One region of the Hoeflea sp. IMCC20628 genome, then DNA from elsewhere that is predicted to be linked to it. Evidence: riboswitches for the same ligand, from Rfam matches in the RefSeq annotation. Region 1 holds a riboswitch; the other holds the start of a gene.
The links. Region 1 has a riboswitch for thiamine pyrophosphate ahead of IMCC20628_RS21475 (YkoF family thiamine/hydroxymethylpyrimidine-binding protein). Riboswitches for the same ligand answer to the same signal wherever they lie in the genome.
Positions count from the first base shown of each region.

Region 1 (11,347 bases):
GCACGGACAGAGGCACTCCGTTGCGGCCAACGCCGGTAAACTTGCCGCTGATCCAGCCATCGCGGGGTGCATCGGCAGGCGGTGCCAGCAGGCTTAGAGCAGGCAGATAGGCGTGGCCGGCCAGAGTGGCGGGAAAGATCTCCTGGGCGGTGGCCGGGGATGCCAGGGCAAGGATGGCGAGGGATAGAATACGAGCTTTCACGAGGATCTCCTTTTGTGAGAAGCCTCTCATGCCCGGACCGGATTACAGCCCGATGACGCGCGCGTTATGGTTCTGTGACAGCCCCTGGAGACGGAACTATCCGACATGGAGGAGCTGCATTTACCCACCCGCCACAAAAATACCTAGCAACATTGCTAACTGTCCCTTGACGGCGCCGCGCGGTCGAGATACTTAGCTGTATGGCTAAGCATGATACTGATCTCTCGAACCTGTTTCACGCACTGGCGGACCCGACCCGGCGCTCAATCTTGACGCGGCTGGCGCAGGGATCTGCACCGGTGACCGAGTTGGCCAATCCGACAGGACTGCGCCTGCCCACGGTGATGCGGCATCTTTCGGTGCTGGAGGAAGCTGGGTTGATCGCAACCTCGAAGGACGGGCGGGTGCGCACCTGCGCCATCGTGCCTGAGGCGCTGGCGCCGATGCGGACATGGCTCGATGAGCAGAGGCAAATCTGGGAATCCCGGCTCGACCGGTTGGACGATTATGTGAAAACGGTGATGGAGGAGCAAAAGACATGACACTGAAACTGGAGCTGGATCCGGCCACGGACTTGAGCTTTACCCGCACGCTGGCCGTGCCGCGGCATCTGATCTGGGAATGCTGGACGCTGCCGAAGCACATCCCGCACTTCTTCATCCCCGCCCCCCACAAGGTAACCTCGGTGGAGATCGACTTGCGGGTTGGTGGGCGGTTCAACACCACCTTCGATGTCGAAGGCAATGTCATGGAAAATCTCGGGGTTTATCTGGAGGTGGTGCCGGAGGAGAAACTGGTGTTCACCGATACCTATAGCGAAGGCTGGAAACCGGCGCCCGACCCTTTCATGACCGCGATCCTGCTTCTCAAGGATACGCCCGACGGCGGCACCAGCTACACCGCGATTGCCCGTCATCGCAATCCGGAGACCAGGGCGACGCATGAGCAAATGGGCTTCTTTGATGGCTGGGGCACGGTGGTGACGCAACTCGAAGCCTATGCGAAAGGACTTGTGAGATGAGCGGACGTTTTGCGACGCTGACATTTGAACGGCAGTTTGCGGCCCCTGTCACAACCCTGTGGGAAGCCTGGACTGCGCCGGCCGCGCGGGCAGTATGGGCACCACCTTCGCCCTTGGTTACTGTGGAATTTCTCGAGGCCGATACCCGTGTCGGAGGCCGCGAAGTCTCGCTGTGCAAGGTGGAAGGATTTCCCGACACGCGCTGCGAGGCCGGATGGCTGGAGTTGCAGCGGGCTGCGTGCAGCGTCAATTACGAGGTGATCTCGACTGAAGGGGTCACCCAGTCGGCGGCATTGATCACGGCGGATTTCTCCAGCGTGGGCGAGGGCAGCCGGGTGATCATGACCGTGCAGCTTTCTTCACTGGCTGAAGACATGGAGGACGGCTACCGCGAGGGATTTGGCGCCGGGCTGGACAATCTGGTGGCGGTGAGCGAGCGCACGATGCTGCTGAGCCGGGTGATCGAGGCGCCGCGCAATATCGTCTGGGGCGCCTGGCTCAACCCGGAATCCCTGCCCAAATGGTGGGGGCCGGACGGGTTTACCTGCCGTACCAGGCGAATCGACCTGCGGGCCGGCGGCGAATGGGTGTTCGACATGATCGGGCCGGACGGTACGGTCTACCCCAACCACCACATCTATGGTGATGTCAAAACCGAGGACCGGATCAGCTACACGCTGCTTTGGGGCGAGAACGGACCAAAGCATGCCGATGCCTGGGTTTCGTTTGAGAATCAGGGCGGGGCCACGAAAGTCACATTGGGCATGGTGTTCAGCACGGCAGCGGAATTTCAGCAGGCCAAGGGTTTTGGCGCGGTGGAACTCGGCCAGCAAACGCTGGGCAAGTTGGCACGCAGTGTCGGCGCGGCTTGATATGTATTGATCTGTTGCCTCTGCCAGCATCGTCCGGGCGGCTGCCATTGATGATCAGACAGCCTAACTTTCTGCGCTTTCCACACCCTCTTCCGGCAGTGCATGCCGCTGCATCAGCGGCAGTTGCGCCAGCGTGAAGACGATCGACAGCGGCATGTTGCCCCAGACCTTGAAGGTGATCCAGAAGTCGGTGGAGAAATTGCGCCAGATCACCTCGTTGATCACCGCCATCAGCAGGAAGAACAGGCCCCAGCGGAAGGTCAGGATGCGCCAGCCTTCGGCGTCGAGCTTGAAGGCGGAATCAAACACGTAGCCGAGGAACGATTTCCCGAACAGCAAGCCGCCCAGCAGGATGGCGCCAAACATGGTGTTGATGATGGTCGGCTTGACCTTGATGAAGGTCTCGTCCTGCAGCCACAGCGTCAGCGCGCCGAAGATCAGCACGATGACGCCCGACAAGAGCGGCATGATCGGCAGGGTGCGGGTCAGGATCCAGGATGCGGTCAGCGCAATCGCCGTGGCGATCATGAAGCAGGCAGTGCCGACAAAGATCGGACCGCCGATATCGGCCAGGAACGGCACCCGTTCGGCAATCCAGGCGCCCTTGGAATTGGCGAAGAAAAACACCAGCAGCGGTCCGAGTTCGAGCACCAGCTTGAGCAGCGGATTGACGTGCTTGCGCTTCGGGTCGCCAGGATCACGCTCGAATATATGGATGTCTTGGTCGGCAGCCTCGGCTTCGAGTGGCTTGCGGTCGCTCATTTGACTTCTCCGGTCGGTTGTCCGGCAATGGCTGATGCGAAATCAGCCGCCTCAAAGGGTTCGAGATCGTCTACACCCTCGCCGACACCGACGAAATAGACAGGCAATTTATGTTTGGCGGCAATGGCGACAAGGATGCCGCCGCGGGCGGTGCCGTCGAGCTTGGTCATCACCAGCCCGTTGACGCCGGCGACATTGCGGAAGATCTCGACTTGGCCCAGCGCATTCTGACCGGTGGTGGCGTCGAGCGTCTGCAGCACCGTGTGCGGTGCGTCGGGGTCGAGTTTCTTGATGACCCGAACCACCTTGGCCAGCTCATCCATCAGCTCGGTGCGGTTTTGCAGCCGTCCGGCGGTGTCGATGATCAGCACGTCGGCGCCGTCAGTGCGGGCGGACTCGAAGGCCTCATAGGCCAGGCCAGCGGCATCGGCGCCAAGCTTGGTCGAAACCACTTTCGAGCCGGTGCGGTCGCCCCAGATCTTCAGCTGCTCGATGGCAGCAGCGCGGAATGTGTCGCCGGCAGCAAGCATCACCTTCAGCCCGCCGGAGCTCAGCTTTGCGGCGAGCTTGCCGATGGTGGTGGTCTTGCCGGTGCCGTTGACGCCGACGACCAGAATCACATGTGGCTTGTGGCTCAGATCAAGTTCAAGCGGCCTGGCCACCGGCTCCAGAACGCGTGTGATCTCCTCGGCCATGACCTTCTCCACTTCCGCCGGCGAAATGTCCTTGCCGTAGCGGGTGGCAGACAACACGCCGGTGATCTTCATTGCGGTCTCGACGCCCAGATCGGCCTGAAGCAGAATGTCTTCCAGCTCTTCCAGCGTGTCATCATCCAGCTTGCGCTTGGTGAAGATGCCGCTGATCTGGCCGGTCAGCTGACCGGAAGTGCGCGACAGGCCCTGGCGCAGACGCTGCCACCAGTTGGATTTCTCTTCCGCCACCGGCTCAGGCGCAACAACCGGCTCCAGCGGGGACACGGTATCGCGAACAACCACGCTGCGCTGCGCCGGCTCCTGTGTGGGCTCTGGCGTTTCGTCGGGCACGGGCGGGACGGCCGGATCGGCGGACAGTTCTTCCGGGGTCAGCCCGTCCTCGGGGCCTTCTTCCACGGGTTCGGCGTGAATCGGGGCTTCGGTCGCATGGTCTTTATCAACCGGAGCGGCCGGTGGCAGCTCATCGGTGGCCGCCATTTCCGGGGTGACCTGCATGCCGCCGCCATCCTGAGGCAAGGCCTTGGACGCCGTGTCTTGCGATGCGGGTTCCGGTGTTTCGTCGGGCACGGGCGCGAGGACCGGATCGGCGGACAGTTCCTCCGGGGTCAGCCCGTCCTCGGGGCCTTCTTCCACGGGGTCGGCATGTATCGGCGGTTCGCCCGCATGCTCTTTGTCAGCAGGCGCGGGCGGTGACAGCTCATCAGCAACCGCTGTCTCCGGGGTGAACTGCATCTCGCCGCCATCGTGCGGGAAAGACTGTTCTGGCGCAGCTGCGGGCGTGGCGGATGCGAGCGGCGCCTCGGGTTCGGATGCTGCCTCGGGTGCGGTTTCGGCCGCTGAATCCGGCGCCGGTTCAGCCGCGGGGTCCGGCGCGACTTCCTTGTTTCGCCCGAAGGAGAAAACTTTCTTGATGAAGCTGAGCGCCATGCCTGTCTGTCGTCCTTGCTGGGGTCAGCCTGCGGCGCGGGCCGGGGTGGTGTTCCCCTCCGCTGCCGTGCCAACCAGTTCGCCGGTCAGGTGATCGCCATCCCGTCCGGTCACCCTTATCACCGCCATCTGGCCCCTTGGCGCGTTTGACGCAACCACCGGGGTGAAATTTTCCGTCCGCGCCGTGCCTGAAAACTCGACCAGCACCGAATGGGTATCGCCGTTTTCGACCATTTTTGCGAGATGCGCGTCATAGGCTTTTTCGCCATGCGCCCGCAGCCGTGCAGCGCGGGTCTTGATCAGTCCGCGGTCAAGCTGCGGCATCCGTGCGGCCGGTGTTCCCTCGCGCGGCGAATAGGGAAACACATGCAGGAAGGCAATGCCGCACTCGTCGATGATGTCGAGCGAGCGGGCGAACATCTCTTCCGTCTCGGTCGGAAATCCGGCAATCAAATCGGCGCCGAAGGCAAATCCCGGCCTCAGATCGCGCACCGTGCGGCAGAACTTGATCGCGTCATCGCGCCTGTGCCGCCGTTTCATCCGCTTGAGAATCATGTCGTCGCCATGCTGCAGCGACAGGTGCAGATGCGGCATGAAGCGCGGTTCATCCGCAATCAGATCCATCAGCGCGTCATCGACCTCGATCGAATCAATCGACGACAGCCTGAGCCGCTTCAGCTCCGGCACTTGCCTGAGAATCGTCGCAGCCAGCGTTCCGAGCTTTGGCTGTCCGGGCAGGTCGGCGCCATAGCTGGTGGCGTCAACGCCGGTGATGACGACTTCGTCATAGCCGTTGTCGACCAGCTTGGCGATCTGCTCGACAACCGCACCCATCGGCACCGAGCGGGAATTGCCGCGGCCAAAGGGGATGACGCAGAAGGTGCAGCGGTGATCACAACCGTTCTGCACCTGGACGAAGGCGCGGGCATGGCCGGACACCGCCTCGATCATCTGCGGCGCGGTTTCGCGCACCGACATGATGTCGTTGACGCGGATCTTTTCGCTGTCGTCGACGCCGAAGTCCGGCAGTTTCTTGTAGGTCGAAACCCGGCCCTTGTCGTCATTGCCGATCACCGCGTCAACTTCGGCCATCGCCGCAAAGGTCTCCGGCTCGGTCTGTGCGGCGCAGCCCGACACGACGATGCGGGCATGCGGGTTTTCGCGTCGCGCCCGGCGGATCGATTGCCGCGCCTGGCGCACCGCGTCAGCGGTCACCGCGCAGGTGTTGACCAGAATCGCATTGTTGAGCCCGGCGGTTTCGGCCGCATTGCGCATGGTCTCGGATTCGAACGTGTTGAGCCGGCATCCGAATGTCAGGACGCGGACACCGCTCACGCCGCCGCCTCATCAGTCAGCCAGCCGCCGGTTGCCGGGTTGATGCGGCCTGAAAATTCCCATTCGGCCGGGCCGGTCATGACCACGTGATTGTTGGCGCGCCAGTCGATCTTCAGCGGACCGCCGGGCAGATTGACGGTGACCTGGCGGCCGGTGCGGTCGGTGCGCGACGCCGAGGCCGCCGCAGCACAGGCCGCCGAGCCACAGGCGCGGGTGAGGCCGACGCCGCGTTCCCAGGTTCGCAAATCCATGTTGGACGCATCGATCACCCGGGCAATCGAGATATTGGCGCGCTCGGGAAAGATCGGATGGTTTTCCAACAGCGGTCCGAAGCGTTCCAGATCATAGGACCAGACATCGTCCTTGACCCAGAAAATCGCATGTGGATTGCCCATCGACATGGCCGACGGCGAGTGCAGCACCGGAGCGTCAATCGGACCGATCTGCAATTCGATGCGGGTGGTGTCGTAAAATTCTTCGGCCAGCGGGATCTTGTCCCAGGCAAATTCCGGCACGCCCATGTCGACCGAGATCAGCCCGTCGTCATGCTCTTCGGCATTGAGAATTCCGGCCAGCGTCTTGAAGGTGAAACTCTTGCGCCCGGTTTCACTTGCCAGCGCCTGCACCACACAGCGTGTGCCATTGCCGCAGGCCTGGGCGCGGGAGCCGTCGCGGTTGAGAATGTCGATGCGGTAATCGACGCCGTGGATCTCGGTATCGTGGATCGCCATGATCTGGTCGAAGCCGGTTTTTTCACCCGCCGCCAGCGCGATTGCCGCTTCCGCGGTTACGGCATCGCTGCGGCCGCGCATGTCGATGACGACAATGTCGTTGCCCAGTCCGTTCATCTTGGCGAAAGGGACCATCGGTTCCATGCTGCGCACCCGTTGCTGTTGACGGCCTATATGGCAAAAATGCACCGCAATTACCAGTGCCGGGCAGCCGGGCTCAGCGTCTAGACGCTTGTTGCTGGCGCTTCCCAGGTCTCGCCAACATGCAGCGGCCGGAACCGGTCCTTGGCCACACCCTTTTCGGCCAGCTTGGCATGAAGTACTTCCGCAGGCGCGTCGCGGCCTTCGTCGGTCAGCTGGAAGGTGCCCCAGTGATGGCCCAGCGCATGGTCGGCGCCCGAAAGCAGGAAACCGTCAATCGCCTCGTCGGGATTCTGGTGCTGATCCTTCATGAACCAGCGCGGCTCATAGGCGCCGACCGGCAGGATCGCGGCGCGGAACTTGCCATGCTTGTCGCGGGCGTTCTTGTAAGGCCGGCCATTGTCGAAGCCGGTGTCGCCGATATGCAGAATCTTGCCGCCCGGCGTCTCGATCACAAAGGCCGCCCACAGCGCCATCGAGCGGTCATTCATGCCGCGCGCCGACCAATGGTGGCAGGGTTCGAAATGCACCGTCGCCGGGCCGGATTCGACCGCCTGGCCCCAGTCGGCGGTGATCACCCGCATTGTCGGGGTGTGCGCCTTGATGATGGTGTCATTGCCGAGCGGCGTGATCACCAGCGGATTGTGCGCCTGTCTCAGCCGCGCCAGCGTCACCAGGTCGAGATGGTCGTAATGATTGTGCGACAGCAGCACCAGGTCGATGTCCGGCAGATCCTCGAAAGCGATGCCGGGGGCGGTCACCCGCTTCGGTCCGGCAAAGGTGAGCGGACTGGCGCGATCAGACCAGACCGGATCGGTCAGAATGTTCAGCCCGGCGGTCTGGATCAGCATGGTGGCGTGGCCGACCATTGTAATGCGCAATTGGTCGCCTTCGACGCGAGGCTCGGGCCGGGCAGGGGCGAACGGGCTTCTGACTGTGGCTGGCCAGCTCACTTGCTTGCCGTTGAACTTCCATCTCAACAGATCGGAAAAGCCTTTTGGCGCCGCGCCATCGGGATTGAAGAACCGCACCCCGTCGAAATGGTCGCTGACCGGACCGGAGTGATAGCGGTTGGAGTTGCGGGCTAAAGCCATTGCGGTCCCCGATGCGCCAAGGCCGAAAACGGCGGCGAGGGCTGAAAATTTGAGAAAGGAGCGGCGTTTCATCGACAGAATATGGTGCGAGGGGGAGCGGGATCAAGTGAAGCCAGCGATTGCCAGCCCGGATAGCGGATCTGGCTATCAAGGAATCGCTGCGATCAATTCGGGCCATTGCTTGATAAAAGCGGTCTCCGCCCGGATCCCGGCCGAGCCTTTTTCGCGTTTCTCGTCCTGGTTGAGGCGGGTAAAGACCAGCCTGCGACCATCCTTTTCAGCCCAGCCGACAAACCAGCCCCAGCCCTTTGCCCGGTCAAAAGATCCATCTGCCAGCCGGGGATAGGCGGAGCCGGTCTTGCCGGAAATCATCCAGCCACCGCTGGCGGGTGTGGTTTCAACAATTGCCATGGTCAGGTTGAGGGCTTGGGGTGTGGCGGGCAGTGTGCGGTTCGTGAGATTGCGCAGGAACGTAACCTGCTCCAGCGGCGCGATCTTCAGGGACGAACTGATCCATGCGCGTTCCAGCGCGTTGTTCTTGCCCGGGTCACCGCTGAAGTCGGCGTTTCCATAGTCGAAGGTTTCGGCGTAGCGCTGCAGTTTTTTGACCCCCAGAGCAGAGGTGATCTGTTGGGAATACCAGACCACCGAATATTTCATCCATCGGGTTGGATCGGTTGGCTGGGTCCAGCTCGACCCGCCCCAATCGGGATACCCCTGTTTGAACGGCAGGACCGGTGCGTTGACGCCGGTGAGAAAGCCGGACTCAAACCCCATCAGGCTCAGCGCAATCTTGAAGGTTGAGGCCGGCGTCACCCGGGAGCGGCAATCACCCTGCTCAAGCAGCACGTCTCCGGACATTGCATCTGCAATGACGGTGCAAATGGTCTTTGCGCTGGCAGGTGCCGCCGATAACAGGAGAACGACGAGCGACGGGAGAATATGTTTCATGGCTGCATGATCTACAATTTCAGCTCGTTTGGCAGGGCGAAAATGCGATTTATGCACTGGTTTTGTGATTTCGCAGATCGAAAGGCTGACACGGGGCATCGACCAGACGAACGGCCCGGACGAACGGCGTGAACCGGTGATGAACGGGGACTTCAGAAACGGTTCAACCGGCGTGGATCAGGGTGGCGTTATTGAAACCCACACACCGGAGACAGAGCATGTTGACCAAATCCATTCTCACCCTCGCCGCCGCCAGCCTCGCAACCATCCTTATCCAGGCACCGGCTCAGGCCAGCGATTCCTCCCGCAACGTCCGTGATCATCGTGCCGCCGCCGAAGTTCAGGTGCGTGACCACCGCATCGCCACACAGCCCAAGGTTCGCGATCACCGGGCAACCCGCAAGAATGAGGTGGTGAAGGTATCGCGCAAGGATTGCCGCGCCGGTGCCGAAAACCTGCGTCGTTCGGGCTACAGACAGATCAAGATGCTCGACTGCCAGGGCACTGAATATTCCTATCTGGCGCAGAAGCACCACGCCCTGTTCGGTGCCAGGATGAATGCCTATTCCGGCACGCTGAAGGTGTCTTACATCGGTCCGGTGAAGAAGCACTGAGCTCGACCTCAGGAAATTGCCACGAAAAAGCGGGATGCAGCGTCGGGGAGCCTTCTCCCGGCGCTGCGTCTTGCCATGTCCGGAAACAACTATCGGCCACCAAACAAAAACCCTTGCATTTGCATGTAAATCCTGTTGAATGCGCCTCACCACAGGGGTGCCGCGTAGAGCCGCGGCTGAGACGCGGGCGCCATGCCCACGGACCCTCGAAGCTGATCTGGATAATGCCAGCGTAGCAAGGAGGAACCAAGATGTTCGCAGGCGCGCAAGTATCCCTTTATCCGATGACCGATGGGTTCGTCGACGTGATCGTGTCATCGCTTTCGGCGCTTGATCCGTACCGTGACCGGCTCAGGATCGAGACCGACGATATCTCGACGCTGATTGTCGGTCCGCCCGAAGTGCTGTTCCCGGCGCTGCGTGATCTCTATGTTGCCGCCGCCGCATCGCGGCAGCATGTGGTGCTGCGGGCGACGCTGTCGCGCGGATGTCCCGGCGAGCCGGATGACCCGATCTGCCAGACATCTTCACTGGCCAATCCATCCGAATCGCTTGAAAGCCGTCAGGCCGGGGCGCAGGCCGTACTGGCCGAAACCGCTATGACCGGGGAAGTCGCCCGGGCACAGTTCTCGCTCTATGTGATGGGCGCCGGCGACCACATGGCCGAGATCATGGGCTGTATCGATTTTCTCAAATCAAGCGGCTGTTTCGACCGGTCGAAGAATTTCTGCACCCGCCTCATCGGCGATTCAGGGCCGGTGTTTGCCACGCTGCAGCAGGCCTTCTGCCGCTTCGGCCCGCCGCAAGGCCACGTCACCATCGATCTGACGGTTTCCGCCAACAGCCCTTCGATCCGCTGATCCCATGGCTCGTTTACCGTCCGGGCTACCGGCGGCAAGGCTTGTTCAAGGCCTGCCGGCCATTCTCAGTGTGCTCACCGCGCTTTGTGTGTGGGAAATCTATGTCCGGCTGTCGGGCATCTCGGCGCTGGTGCTGCCTGCGCCCTCGCGGGTGGCGCAGCAGATCGTGGTCAACCGCGACATGCTCTGGGCCAACACGCTGCCGACACTTTATGCAACGCTGACCGGGTTCGCGTTCTCGGTCTCGGTGGCGTTTTTGCTGTCGCTGCTGATTGATTTCACCCCGAAGCTGCGCCGCGCGCTGTTTCCAGTGTTCGTCATCAGCCAGACCCTGCCGCTGGTGGCGATAGCGCCGCTGGTGGTGCTGTGGTTCGGCTTCGGGCTGACGCCAAAGATCCTGCTGGTGGCGCTGGTCACCTTCTTCCCGATGCTGGTGGCGCTGGTTGATGGTTACGAGTCCACCGAACCCGACATCGAGGCGCTGCTCGGCTCGATGGGGGCATCCCGCTGGAGCATCTTCCGCCGTGCCCGGTTCCCTTCGGCGATGCCCTATTTTTTCGCCGGGCTTCGGATCTCGATCACCTATGCGGTGGTGGCGGCAATCTTCGCCGAATATGTCGGCGCCCGCGCCGGTCTCGGCATAGTCATCCTCAACGCCAAGAACAGTTTTCGCCCCGACCTGATGCTCGCCGCCGTGGTGATCAGCTCGTTGCTGACGCTGCTGCTGTTTGGCGCCACCGCGCTGTTGCAGCGCCTCGTGTTGAGCTGGCGGCATGCGGGGGCAGCGCCATGACCGCTTTGCAAATCCAAAACGTTTCACTCACGCTGGGCGGCACGCCGGTGCTCGACGATATCTCGCTGCAGGTCGGCAAGGGCGAATTCGTGTCGATCCTCGGACCGTCCGGATGTGGCAAGTCGAGCCTGTTCCGGCTGCTCACCGGTGCGCTGTCGCCGGACCGGGGCACAATCGGGGTCAATGGCGCACCGCTCAGCCAAAACCCGCAGGCCTTTGCCTTCATGCCGCAGCGTGACGCGCTGATGCCGTGGCGGCGGATTATCGACAACGTCATCCTCGGGCTGGAAGTGCAGGGGATGGATCGTGACGAAGCCCGCGCCAAGGTACT
Region 1 is NZ_CP011479.1:4,576,541-4,587,887, forward strand. It holds gene IMCC20628_RS21420 (esterase-like activity of phytase family protein) at 1-202, opposite strand, end outside; gene IMCC20628_RS21425 (metalloregulator ArsR/SmtB family transcription factor) at 403-744, shown strand; gene IMCC20628_RS21430 (SRPBCC family protein) at 741-1,223, shown strand; gene IMCC20628_RS21435 (SRPBCC family protein) at 1,220-2,095, shown strand; gene IMCC20628_RS21440 (septation protein A) at 2,159-2,857, opposite strand; gene ftsY (signal recognition particle-docking protein FtsY) at 2,854-4,497, opposite strand; gene mtaB (tRNA (N(6)-L-threonylcarbamoyladenosine(37)-C(2))-methylthiotransferase MtaB) at 4,522-5,832, opposite strand; gene dapF (diaminopimelate epimerase) at 5,829-6,707, opposite strand; gene IMCC20628_RS21460 (MBL fold metallo-hydrolase) at 6,788-7,870, opposite strand; gene blaOXA (class D beta-lactamase) at 7,946-8,749, opposite strand; gene IMCC20628_RS21470 (hypothetical protein) at 8,968-9,363, shown strand; TPP riboswitch at 9,507-9,620, shown strand; gene IMCC20628_RS21475 (YkoF family thiamine/hydroxymethylpyrimidine-binding protein) at 9,615-10,223, shown strand; gene IMCC20628_RS21480 (ABC transporter permease) at 10,228-11,016, shown strand; gene IMCC20628_RS21485 (ABC transporter ATP-binding protein) at 11,013-11,347, shown strand, end outside.

Region 2 (11,347 bases), 140 kb from region 1:
GCCGCTCCTGGCAGCCGGCCGCACCTCGGTGGCGACCGATCCGGAGATTGATCGGGAATTCTACCGTCTCGCCGGTTTCCGTTTTTTGGGCAAACGCGCTGTGCGCATCGACATTCTCGAGCGGTTGGCCGACCTGATCCGTCCAGCGCTGCAATGGAAACCGGGCGCTCAGGGCGCGCGGCCGGAAGCGGCCTATGATGGCCGCCGCTTCATCACCACCACGGGTATGCTGTCGATCCTCGGGGCGACACAGGACGATATCGAGGAAATTCTCAAGGGGCTGGGCTATCGTGCCGATGCTGTGCCCGCCGAGGAGGCGCAGACCTATATGGCCGGACTTGATGCCGCACAGGTGGAAACCGGCGCTGCGACTGGCACCGGACCTGTGGTGGAAGTCGTGGTCTCACGCACTGCCGCTGACCGTCCGCACAAGCTGACGGCGCCTGCTGCCAAGGACGATGCCGCACAGGCAGAGACGGCATCGCCGGTTGAAGCGACTGCTGCTGATACTTCAAACGAGGTTGCTGCTCAGACAGCTGCACCTGAAGAAACGGCTGAGCCGTCCACGCAAATGGCCGTGGAAGCCCCGGCTGAAGTTTCTGAAACGGCAGCTGCTGATGCGGCTCCGGCTGCAGCGACAGCGGCTGAAGAGCCGAAAGCCGAGGCAGCCGCAGAGACCGGCGCAGAAGTCGAAGCGCCGCGTCCGGTGCTGTTGTGGCGGCCAGGTGGCCGGCAGGACGGCCAGCGCGGTCCACGTCAGGCTCCCGGCGAAGGCCGTGGCCGGCGTGAAGGTGGCAATCGCAATCCCCGCTCCGACACCAAGCCGGTCGGCGAGGCCGGTGCGGAGGCTGACGCGCGGCCCAAAAAGGGCCGTCGCGGCAAGCCGGATCATTCCGGCAAGCCGCCACATGGCAAGGGTGGCCAGGGCAAGGGCGGTCCCGGCAGAGGCGACGACGCCAATCGTGGCAACCGGACGGAACGGCCACCGCAGCGCAAGGAGCGGCCGATTGACCCCGATTCTCCGTTCGCAGCCTTGGCGGCGTTGCGCGACAAACTCAAGAAATAGGCATTACTCTGGTGGATCAGCCGGCGCGACAGCGGATAGACAAATGGCTGTTTTTCGCGCGCGTCGTCAAATCCCGAACCCTGGCGGGCAAGTTTGTCGGCAGCGGCAATGTCAGGGTCAACCGGGAAAAGATCGATCAGGCCAGTTTCCTGGTCAAGCCGGATGATGTGCTGACAATTTCACTGGACCGGCGCATTGTGGTTCTGAAAATTCTGGGCTGTGGCCTTCGTCGCGGCCCGGCACCGGAAGCGCAACTTCTGTATGAGGATGTTACCCCCAAACCCGCCGACCCCGGTCAGGCGCCAACGGTTCCTGCACAGCGAGAGCCTGGCGCGGGTCGGCCGACCAAGCGGGACCGGCGAAAAATAGATCAATTCAACAACCCGGATTCTGACGCATAATTTTGTCTTGACCGGCGCCTGTTTGGGCAAAGTCATGCGCAAATAGGTCCGGCTGCCGCGAGCTTCGTCCCTGATCAACCAGGTGCGGCGCCATGGCGAAACCAGATGTCTTGCAAAGTGCTGGCAAAGCCGGTACCTCACCGCCGTTGTTTGCAGCCGTGTAGCGAGTCTGTCCTGACCCGCTCGGTCGGCTTCAACGCTCGAAAATGACGCATGCGTTTCGGCCAGAATGAAACCGCCCGCCGCGCCATGCATGAAGCTTCAGGAGAGACGTATGACCTATGTGGTGACTGACAATTGCATTCGCTGCAAATACATGGATTGCGTTGAGGTCTGCCCCGTGGATTGCTTCTACGAGGGTGACAACATGCTGGTCATTCATCCTGATGAATGCATCGACTGCGGTGTTTGCGAGCCCGAATGCCCGGCGGAGGCGATCAAGCCGGATACCGAGCCGGGTCTGGAAAAATGGCTCGAGGTCAACACCGAGTATGCCGACAAATGGCCCAATATCACCATCAAGCGTGAGGCCCCGGAAGACGCGAAGAAGTTCGACGGAGAGGCAGGCAAGTTCGAGAAGTACTTCTCGGAGGCTCCCGGCGAAGGCGATTAATCACTACTGCATGTCGCGTTGAAATGAATTCATCTGAACGATAACGCACATGCATTGATTGAGAGCGTTACAGCGGCCTTTGCGCATCCAATTATAGGTGCGGCGCTGGAGCGCGTGCCGATGCCGCAGCAGTTGAGTTTAGCCGGATGACAGGTACGTGCGCATTAATGAACAAGCGTGGTGACTTGCGGACGCCGGATGGAACCCACGGCGTTGCAATGGAAATTGGTGTCGCATCGCAGCAATATGGTGGTTGCGCTGCCGCATGGATCAGCGAGCCATGACGGAGTTTTGCCGCAGGTTCTGCAGCCTCTCGCGCAAATCATTGATTTACCCCATATTTTGTGGTACACATCTTATTACTGACATCTTCAAGGCGCCGTCCGGGCGAAACAAGAAGCAAAAACGGAAGCAAACGTCCCTTACAGCGGTTTCCCTTTCCTTGCAGCGCAACGCTGCCGGATGACCTTAATTCCGCGCGGTGTTCGCCTCTGAAATTTGCCTCGTATTGTTTGAACGGCGTAGTCAGTGCGATTGCCTTCCGGCCTTCGCAGGACCTGTCCGGACAACCCATGTCCGGCTGCCAGTGTCCGTTTCCGTAACAGGGAGTTTTGAAAACGCATGACAACCCAGCAGAAAAAGCCTTCACAGAGACAGGGTTTCAAGACCGGTGAATCGATTGTCTATCCCGCCCACGGCGTCGGACAGATTGTTGCCATCGAAGAGCAGGAAGTTGCGGGCCACAAACTTGAGTTGTTTGTGATTGATTTCGAAAAAGACAAGATGCGCCTCAAGGTGCCGGTCGCCAAGGCGTCAGTCATCGGCATGCGCAAATTGTCCGAAACGGATTTCGTCGAACGCGCGCTGAAAGTGGTTCAGGGCCGCGCCCGGGTCAAGCGGACCATGTGGTCCCGCCGTGCACAGGAATATGATGCGAAGATCAATTCCGGCGATCTGATTTCGATCGCGGAAGTGGTTCGGGATCTGTATCGCGCCGAGAACCAGCCTGAGCAGTCCTATTCGGAGCGTCAGCTTTATGAGGCCGCACTCGACCGGATGGCGCGCGAACTCGCCGCCGTCAACAAGATGTCGGACACCGAGTCGGTGCGCTTGATCGAGGTAAACCTGAACAAGGGTCCCAAGCGCGGCAAAGCCGGTGAAGAAGAAGGCGCGCAGGAAGAAGCCGCCTGATTTCCAATACCCGCTAAGATCTGATCAAGCCCGGGCCGCCTAGCGTGCCCGGGCTTTTTTGCGTTTTTTTTTGCCAGATGCAGGGGTATTTTCAGTGAGGTTCGGTGCTGTGGTCATGGCTGTTCGATTTGTGCGTGCACATGGATCACAGCAAATTTATCCGTCTTGATGAACCAATTGGCGTCTTGGTGCGTAGAGTCAGTGAACACAGCAACAATCTCAGGAGGGTGTCATGGTCACGAAAGCTATCACAGCAAATCGGCAAATGGTTCGTGCCGCCATGGCTGCCCCTTATCTTGAACGCGACCAAGAGCATGATCTGGCTGTGCGCTGGAAAGACAACAAGGACCAGGAGGCGCTCCACCAGATCACCATGGCGCATATGCGGCTGGTGATTTCGATGGCGGCAAAATTCCGCAACTACGGTTTGCCGATGAGCGATCTGATCCAGGAAGGCCATGTAGGACTGCTGGAGGCGGCCGCCAGGTTCGACCCCGAGCGCGAGGTCCGCTTCTCCACCTACGCCACCTGGTGGATCAGGGCATCGGTTCAGGATTATGTCTTGCGCAACTGGTCGATCGTGCGTGGAGGCACCAGTTCTGCGCAGAAGTCGCTGTTTTTCAATTTACGCCGGTTGCGGATGCGGCTGGCGCAAGACGATCCCGATATGACAGAGAGTGCGATCCATACCAAGATCGCCGATACACTTGGCGTTCGCGCCAAGGATGTGGCGGTAATGGACGCGCGGCTGTCCGGGTCGGATTCATCGCTGAACGCACCAATGTCAAACGGCGAGTCGGGCGGGTCCTCGGACCGGATGGACTTTCTCAAAAGCGACGAACCTTTGCCCGATGAGCAGGTTTCAACGATGATTGACGAGGAACGTCGTCATCTCTGGCTCAGCGATGCGCTCGACACCCTCAATCCGCGTGAATTGCGCATCATTCGAGAGCGCCGACTGGCCGAAGATGGAGCGACGCTTGAATCGCTCGGCGCGGTTCTGGGTATTTCCAAGGAGCGGGTGCGCCAGATCGAGAATCGGGCGCTTGAAAAATTGCGGATGGTGCTGACAACACGGACCCCGGAAATCGCCAGTCTCTGATCTGACAGACCTTACTGGTCAGTGATGATCTTGACCTTCTCGCCTGGGGTGAGGTTCGCCCCCTGTGCGATGGCGTTGAGCAACATGAACAGCTCGACCTTGCGTTCAACGCCCCTCATCTGTCCCGCCAATGAGGTGACCGTGTCGCCCTGTTTGATGGTGACGATACGGACGCGCAGGGGCTGAAGCGCCTTGATGTCACGCGCCGACATTTTCTTGAAACTGGCCCGAACGACCGCCGCAGTGGCGTCAAGGTCGGCGCTGTTGCGTGGCGCGGCAGTCAGAAACCGGTAAATCCGGTCTTTCAGGCGAATGACGGTGATGTCGAAGTCCCATTCGTCGGCGCTGGCCCGGGCTGTTACCGCGGGCAGGCCGTTGATGCGGGTTTCCCGGATCGAGTTGGCGTCGAGTCCGGTGACCCAGCCGCTTGCCATGTACTGTTCCAACGACCGGCGGCTATTGTCCGTCACCCCGTCAAAGCGGATCGCCAGGTCATTCGGGCCGGTTGCGACCACTGCTTCGGCAGTGTTGTCTATCCGGAAGCCCTCAGGCACCGAAAAGCGGACGCCCAGCACCGGATGAAGAAATTCGGTGCCGCGGACATATCCTTCATTGGGACTGTCGCCAAACAGCAAGCCGTCGATGCCGTCGAGATAATAGTCGCGGCCGCGGTTTCCGACACCCTCCTGCCCGAACGCCCGGGCATGACTTCTGGCGAGGTCGATCCGCTGCGGCGGATTGGGGTGACTTGCAAGGAAGTCGAGGCTGACATCCGCGCCGGGATCGATCGCGCCAAAGCGCTGGTTGGCATTCATCGATTCGAGGAACCGCGGCGCGGCATAGGGGTCATAGCCGGCTTCACCCAGCATCCGGACACCGATCACGTCGGCCTGAAGCTCCTGGTTGCGGGAGAATGCCGCGAGCGACAATTTGTTGCGCGCGACCGCCTGGCGTCCGGCGATGGAATTGGCAAACAGTTCCTCCGCCACCTGGCCGGCAATCTCGACCTCTTTCTCGCGGCGCTGCCGTTCAAGACCGTGATTGGCGGTGACGTGCGCCATTTCATGCGACAGAACCGCGGCAACCTCGGAGGCGTCATTGGCCAGCGCCAACAGGCCGCGGGTCACATAGAGATAGCCACCGGGCAAGGCAAAGGCGTTGACCGCAGGCGAATTGAGCACTGTGATGCGATAGGCTTGGCTCGGATTTTCCGAGACCAGCGTCAGGGCGCCGACGATGCGGGCCACCAGCCGTTCGGTCTTGGCGTCACGAAATTCACCACCATAACTTGCGATGATGCGCGGGTGCTCATTTGCGCCGATCCGCGTGCGTGGATCGGATGCGCCGGCTTTTTCGGCGGTTTGCGGTGAATTCGAAGGGCTGACGCTTGGCTCATAGACATCGACACCCAGTGTCTGACAGCCGGACAGCACCAAAACGCCACCCAAAACCGCCATGGCGATCGGGAGCATTATCTTGCCTGAGGCTGTCTTTCGGGAATGGGGCGCTGCAATCTTGGCCATGGTCCGGTTATATGCTCGATGGTTATCATGCCGGTACGAAGGCTTGGTGTTTCGCAAGCCGGGCGAAGGCTCACGGTCTATCTGACTTTGCGGCGGTTCTCCAGTGCCAAAAGCTCGCGTCGAAATTGTGGCAAGGCTTCAGTCGCCGGACGTTTTGCCGAGATAGGTCACGAGTTCGGGCAAGTCGAGTCGCTCGAAAAATCCCACCGCCGGCGCGTCAGCGGCGATTCGGCCCCTGGAGATGAACAGGATTTCACCGGCTGCAGCACGAGCCTCGTCGGGGTCGTGGGTAACCATCAGCACAGTTGCGCCGACGTCAGCGCTTATCTCGAGCATCAGGCTCAGCATGTCTGCGGCGAGGCCAGGTCCGAGGCCATCGAAGGGCTCGTCCAGCAGCAGCAATGGCTGGCGGCGGACAAAGGCGCGGGCCAGAGCCACACGCTGCCGCTCACCACCTGACAGCGAACCGGGCATGCGTCGGCCCAACCCGGCGAGGCCGACCCGTTCGAGCGCGGCCTCGACCCTGGTCCAGTCGGAGGCGGAGAGCCGCAAAGCGGGATTGAGCCCCAGTCCGATATTGGTGCGGATGTCGAGATGGGCAAACAGGTTGTTGTCCTGAAAGACCATCGAGACGCCGCGCTCGGAGGGCGGCAGTTGGTTCATCAGCTTGCCGTTGAGCAGGATCTGGCCGCTGCGTGGGGCGAGGAACCCGGCGGCGAGATTGAGCAGGGTCGATTTGCCCGCACCCGACGCGCCAAGAATGGCGGTCACGCTTCCGGCCTGGCGGCTGAAGGTGAATTCGGCGCTGAGTTCGCCGATCCCGTAGGCGACGGCTTCTAAGGCGATTGCGGGCTGTTGTGTCATCGCTGCTGGTTTCCGTTCCAATTGCCGAGCCGGTCGGCGGCAAGCATCAGCCCCATGGTAATTCCGCCCAGAAGCAGAGCCAGTCCGGCGGCATCATCGGTCCGGTAACTGCCCAGTTTTTGATACAGCAACCAAGGCAGGGTGATGATGCGGTCACTGCCAAACAGCGCGATGGCGCCAAGATCGCCCAGAGACAGGGCGATGGCAAAGACAAAACCTGTGGTCAGCGGCAGAGCCATGGCGGGAATGTCGATCTGCCGGAGACGGGAAATACCGGTGATGCCCAGTGAAAGGGCGAGGCGGGAATTGCGCTCCATGGCGCTGCGGTGCGCAGGCTCGATCACCCGCATGACAAAGGGCAGCGCCATCAGCGCATTGACCGTGACAATGACGCACAGCGGCGCCAACAATTGTCCGACACCACCGCCGAGCATCAGGAACCAGCCGGCGCCAAGCACGACGGGGGGAACCAGAAGGGTCAGCGACCCGGCGGCACCCGACAGGCCCGACAACAGGCCCAATGCCGGCGAAGCGAGAACGTTGTCTGCGGAATAGCGCGCCCGGACCAACACGCCGGCCAGCAACACGGCGAGCATTGCCGCTGAAACACCGATCAGCAGACTGGTCGTCGCTGCCCGCCAGAACAGTGGATCGGCAAGAAGGCGGCTCAGGTCGGCTCCAAGTCCGGAGGCAACCACAGCCACCATAGGCGTGCAGACAAACAGGCCCACCAATCCGATCAGAATAGCGTCAGGCAAGGCCCGGAGACCGCCGGGGGCATCGGGGCGGCTGGTGCGGCCGCCGCTGGTGCTCCCAGCCTCGGAGGGCGCAGAGATCAGTTTGAGCCCCAGCATCACCGCGAGGGTCAGGCCGATCTGGATCGCCGCCAGCAACACCGCGCGGCCGGGATCGAAATCGAACCGCAGCGCCTGGTAGATGGCCACTTCCAGGGTGGTGGCGGCCGGACCGCCGCCGAGCACCAGGACGAGGGTGAATGAAGTGGCGCAGAGCATGAACACCAGCCCGGCGGCGCCTGCCGCAGAACGCCGCATGGCCGGCCATTCGATCAGCCGGAACAGGCTGAGACCGCCCATGCCGAGATTGGCGGCGGTCTTCCAGTATTCCGATGGCAACCGCTCGAGCGCCGGCAGAATGAATCGCACAGCCAGCGGCAGATTGAAAAACACATGGGCGAGCAGAATGCCGCTGAGGCCGTAAATCGAGAACGGGGTCTGGACTCCCAAAAACTCCAGACCCTTGTTGACCACGCCATTGCGGCCCCAGACCTCGATCAGACCCAGCGCTGCGACCAGCGGCGGCAGGCCAAGCGGAACAGCAAACAGGCTGACAAGCCAGCGCCGCCCGAGAAATGCGGGGCGGCGGGCCAGGGCCCGGGCCAGCGGGATCGCAATCAGCAGGCTCAGCAAAGTCGACAGGCCGGCCTGCATCAGGGTGAAGCGGGTGATCCGCACCAGATAGTCAGTTTGCGTGGAGGATAGGCCCGTCGCCGCGCCGTGCAGCAAAAGCACGGACACGGGGACGGCCAGGGCCAGGCCGACTGCGAGCAAGGCGGCAAAGCCGCTTGCCCGTGCGGCGCGATGTTCGGCCCTGGTCAGCATCAGGTCAGGTTCACCGGCTCATGGCGCCGAGCCATTCCTCGATCCAGGCGGCGCGATTTTCAGCCACTTCGTCGGAGCTGTAGAGGAATGTCTTTTCAGGCGAGACCAGCTTCGAGAACGCCTCCGGCAGATCCATGCTGACGGGGGCTGCCGGCATCATCCAGTTGTTGGTCGGGATCTCGTTCTGGAAGGCCGGCGTCATCATGAAACTCAAGAATTGGCGTGCCAGATCCTTGTCAGGCGCATTGGCCAGCAAGCCAGCGACCTCGATTTGCAGATAATGGCCTTCGGCAAATTCGGCGGCCTGATAGCGGTCTGTCTCCTCAGCCACCATGTGATAGGCCGGAGATGTTGTGTAGGACAGAACCATTGGCGCTTCGCCCGAGGTGAACAGGCCATAGGATTCCGACCAGCCCGGGGTGACGGTCAGAACCCGCTTGCCCAGCTTCTCCCAGGCTGCCGCGGCATCATCGCCATAGACGGATTTCATCCACAACAGCAGCCCCAGACCAGGGGTCGAGGTGCGTGGGTCCTGAATGACGATCTTTTGTTTGGGATCGCCCTCAACCAGATCATTGAGGCTTTTTGGCGGATTGCTGATTGTCTCGGTGTCGTAGATCACGGCGAAATGGCCGTAATCATAGGGTATGAACACGTCATCGCTATAGCCGCCGGGAACCGAGACGGCGTCCGTGTCTAGGCCATGGGCCTCGAACAGGCCAGTGGCCTTGGCTTCAGTGACCAGATTGGTGTCGAGGCCAAGCACGATGCCGGCTTCGGCGTTTTTGCCCTCGAGCTTGAGGCGGTTTAAAAGTGCAACGCCATCGGCGACGCCGACCCATTTGAGATCGCAATCACAATTGGCTTCAAACGCCGCTTCGATCTTGGGGCCGGGGCCCCATTCGGAGGTGAAGCTGTCATAGGTGTAGATGGTCAGTGTCTTGTCGGCACTGGCTGCAGCATTGGGTAAAAAGGGGAGAATGGCTGCCAGGGCAACGGGAAGATAACGAGATATGCGCATTGTTCGCGCCTCCTTTTGGTCAAAAAAACAGGAATAGGCGCGATGTGCACGTCTAATCCCTCCGCCGGTACAAACCGGATCAGGTTCTTCGGGTTGGCCATCTGGCCTCTCAGCCCGGCGAAAACGCCAGGCACCCCGTTAGAGCGAGACAAGACATAGAATTTCTTCCAGACGCTGGCAAGTGGGCGCAAAGCTGCTATTGGCATGCGCCATGACATCTATTCCAACATTTGCAATCCTGCTTGGCGGGGCGCTCGAAATTGATGACCGCGTCCGCGCGCTGATCAAGGACGCGCGCGCCATCGCAGCTGATGGCGGCATGGCGCATGCCCGGGCGTTGGGGATCACGCCCGAATTGTGGGTCGGCGATTTCGATTCCACTTCGCCCGAGCTGACGGAGGCCTTTGCCGCCACGCCGCGGTTGCCGTTCCCTGCGGAGAAGAATTTCACCGATGGTGAACTTGCCATTGAGCAGGCGATCGAGCGCGGGGCCCGACGGCTGGTGCTGGTCGGCGCTTTTGGCGGTGAGCGCACCGACCATGCGCTGTCTCATTTGCTGCAGGCCGTCACGCTTGCCGAGCGTGGTCTGGATGTGGTGCTGACCTCCGGCATTGAAGAAGCGGTGCCGCTTCTGCCGGGCTCGCTCGACTTCGATCTGCCGGCCGGATCGCTGTTTTCGGTGATCGCGTTCACGGCGCTCAGCGGGCTCAGCCTGACCGGTGTCAAATATCCGCTTGATGCCGCCGACATTGCGTTCGGCGCGTCACGCACCATTTCGAATGTGGCTGAGGGTCGAATGACCGTCAGCCTCCTCTCTGGGCGCGCGCTTGTCGTCGCCCGTCCTCATGATTTTTCCGGAGCCTGACCATGGCGCCTCCCATTCTGAAACTTGACGATATCGCACTCTCCTTTGGTGGAGCGCCGCTGCTTGACGGCGTCCAGATGCAGGTTGAACCGGGAGACAGGATCTGTCTTGTCGGCCGCAATGGCTCGGGCAAATCGACCTTGCTGAAGATTGCCGCTGGCCAGGTCGAGCCGCAATCGGGCGAGATCTTCCGGCATCCGTCCTCGACCATCCGCTATCTGCCGCAGGCGCCGGATTTCGAGGGTTTTACCACCGTTCAGGCCTATGCCGAGGCAGGACTTGGTCCCAATGACGATGTGCACCGGGTCAATTACCTGCTCGAGCATCTCGGTCTTGATGGCGAAGCCGATCCGCAGACATTGTCGGGCGGCGAGGCGCGGCGCGCCGCGCTGGCACGTGTGCTGGCGCCGGAGCCCGACATTCTGCTTCTTGATGAGCCGACCAACCATCTTGACCTGCCGACGATCGAATGGCTGGAAGAAGAACTGTCACGCAGCCGCGGCGCGCTTCTGGTGATCTCGCATGACCGGCGGTTTCTCGAGCGGGTCAGCCGGGCGACGATGTGGCTGGACCGGGGGAAATCGCTGAGGCTCGACCGCGGGTTCGAGCATTTCGAGGCATGGCGCGACCAGACGCTGGAAGCCGAAGAGATCGAGCAGCACAAGCTTGGACGGCAGATCGAGCGGGAAGAACACTGGCTGCGCTATGGCGTCACGGCGCGCCGCAAGCGCAATATGCGGCGGCTGTCCGAGCTCAATACCATGCGCGCCGATCACCGCAGCCACAAGGGTGCGCAAGGCCGGATCAATGCCCAGGTTGCCGAAGGCCGCGATTCGGGCAAGCTGGTGATCGAGGCCGAAGGGATCAGCAAGACCTATGGCGACACGCCGGTGGTGCGCGACTTCTCGATGCGCATCAACCGCGGCGACTGCATCGGCATCGTCGGCCCCAACGGCGCCGGCAAGACCACGCTGCTGAAAATGCTGATCGGCGAGCTGGAGACTGACACCGGCTTTGTGCGGCACGGGTCAAAACTCGACATAGCCGTGCTCGACCAGCGCCGCGAAGTGCTTAACCCGGAG
Region 2 is NZ_CP011479.1:4,715,882-4,727,228, forward strand. It holds gene IMCC20628_RS22135 (helicase-related protein) at 1-1,066, shown strand, start outside; gene IMCC20628_RS22140 (RNA-binding S4 domain-containing protein) at 1,078-1,467, shown strand; gene fdxA (ferredoxin FdxA) at 1,742-2,080, shown strand; gene IMCC20628_RS22150 (CarD family transcriptional regulator) at 2,702-3,271, shown strand; gene IMCC20628_RS22155 (RNA polymerase factor sigma-32) at 3,504-4,373, shown strand; gene IMCC20628_RS22160 (M48 family metalloprotease) at 4,385-5,845, opposite strand; gene IMCC20628_RS22165 (ATP-binding cassette domain-containing protein) at 6,035-6,760, opposite strand; gene IMCC20628_RS22170 (thiamine/thiamine pyrophosphate ABC transporter permease ThiP) at 6,757-8,379, opposite strand; gene thiB (thiamine ABC transporter substrate binding subunit) at 8,390-9,400, opposite strand; TPP riboswitch at 9,440-9,548, opposite strand; gene IMCC20628_RS22180 (thiamine diphosphokinase) at 9,612-10,265, shown strand; gene IMCC20628_RS22185 (ABC-F family ATP-binding cassette domain-containing protein) at 10,268-11,347, shown strand, end outside.
Region 2: linked by a shared signal. The riboswitch ahead of thiB (thiamine ABC transporter substrate binding subunit) and the one ahead of IMCC20628_RS21475 (YkoF family thiamine/hydroxymethylpyrimidine-binding protein) in region 1 are both predicted to bind thiamine pyrophosphate.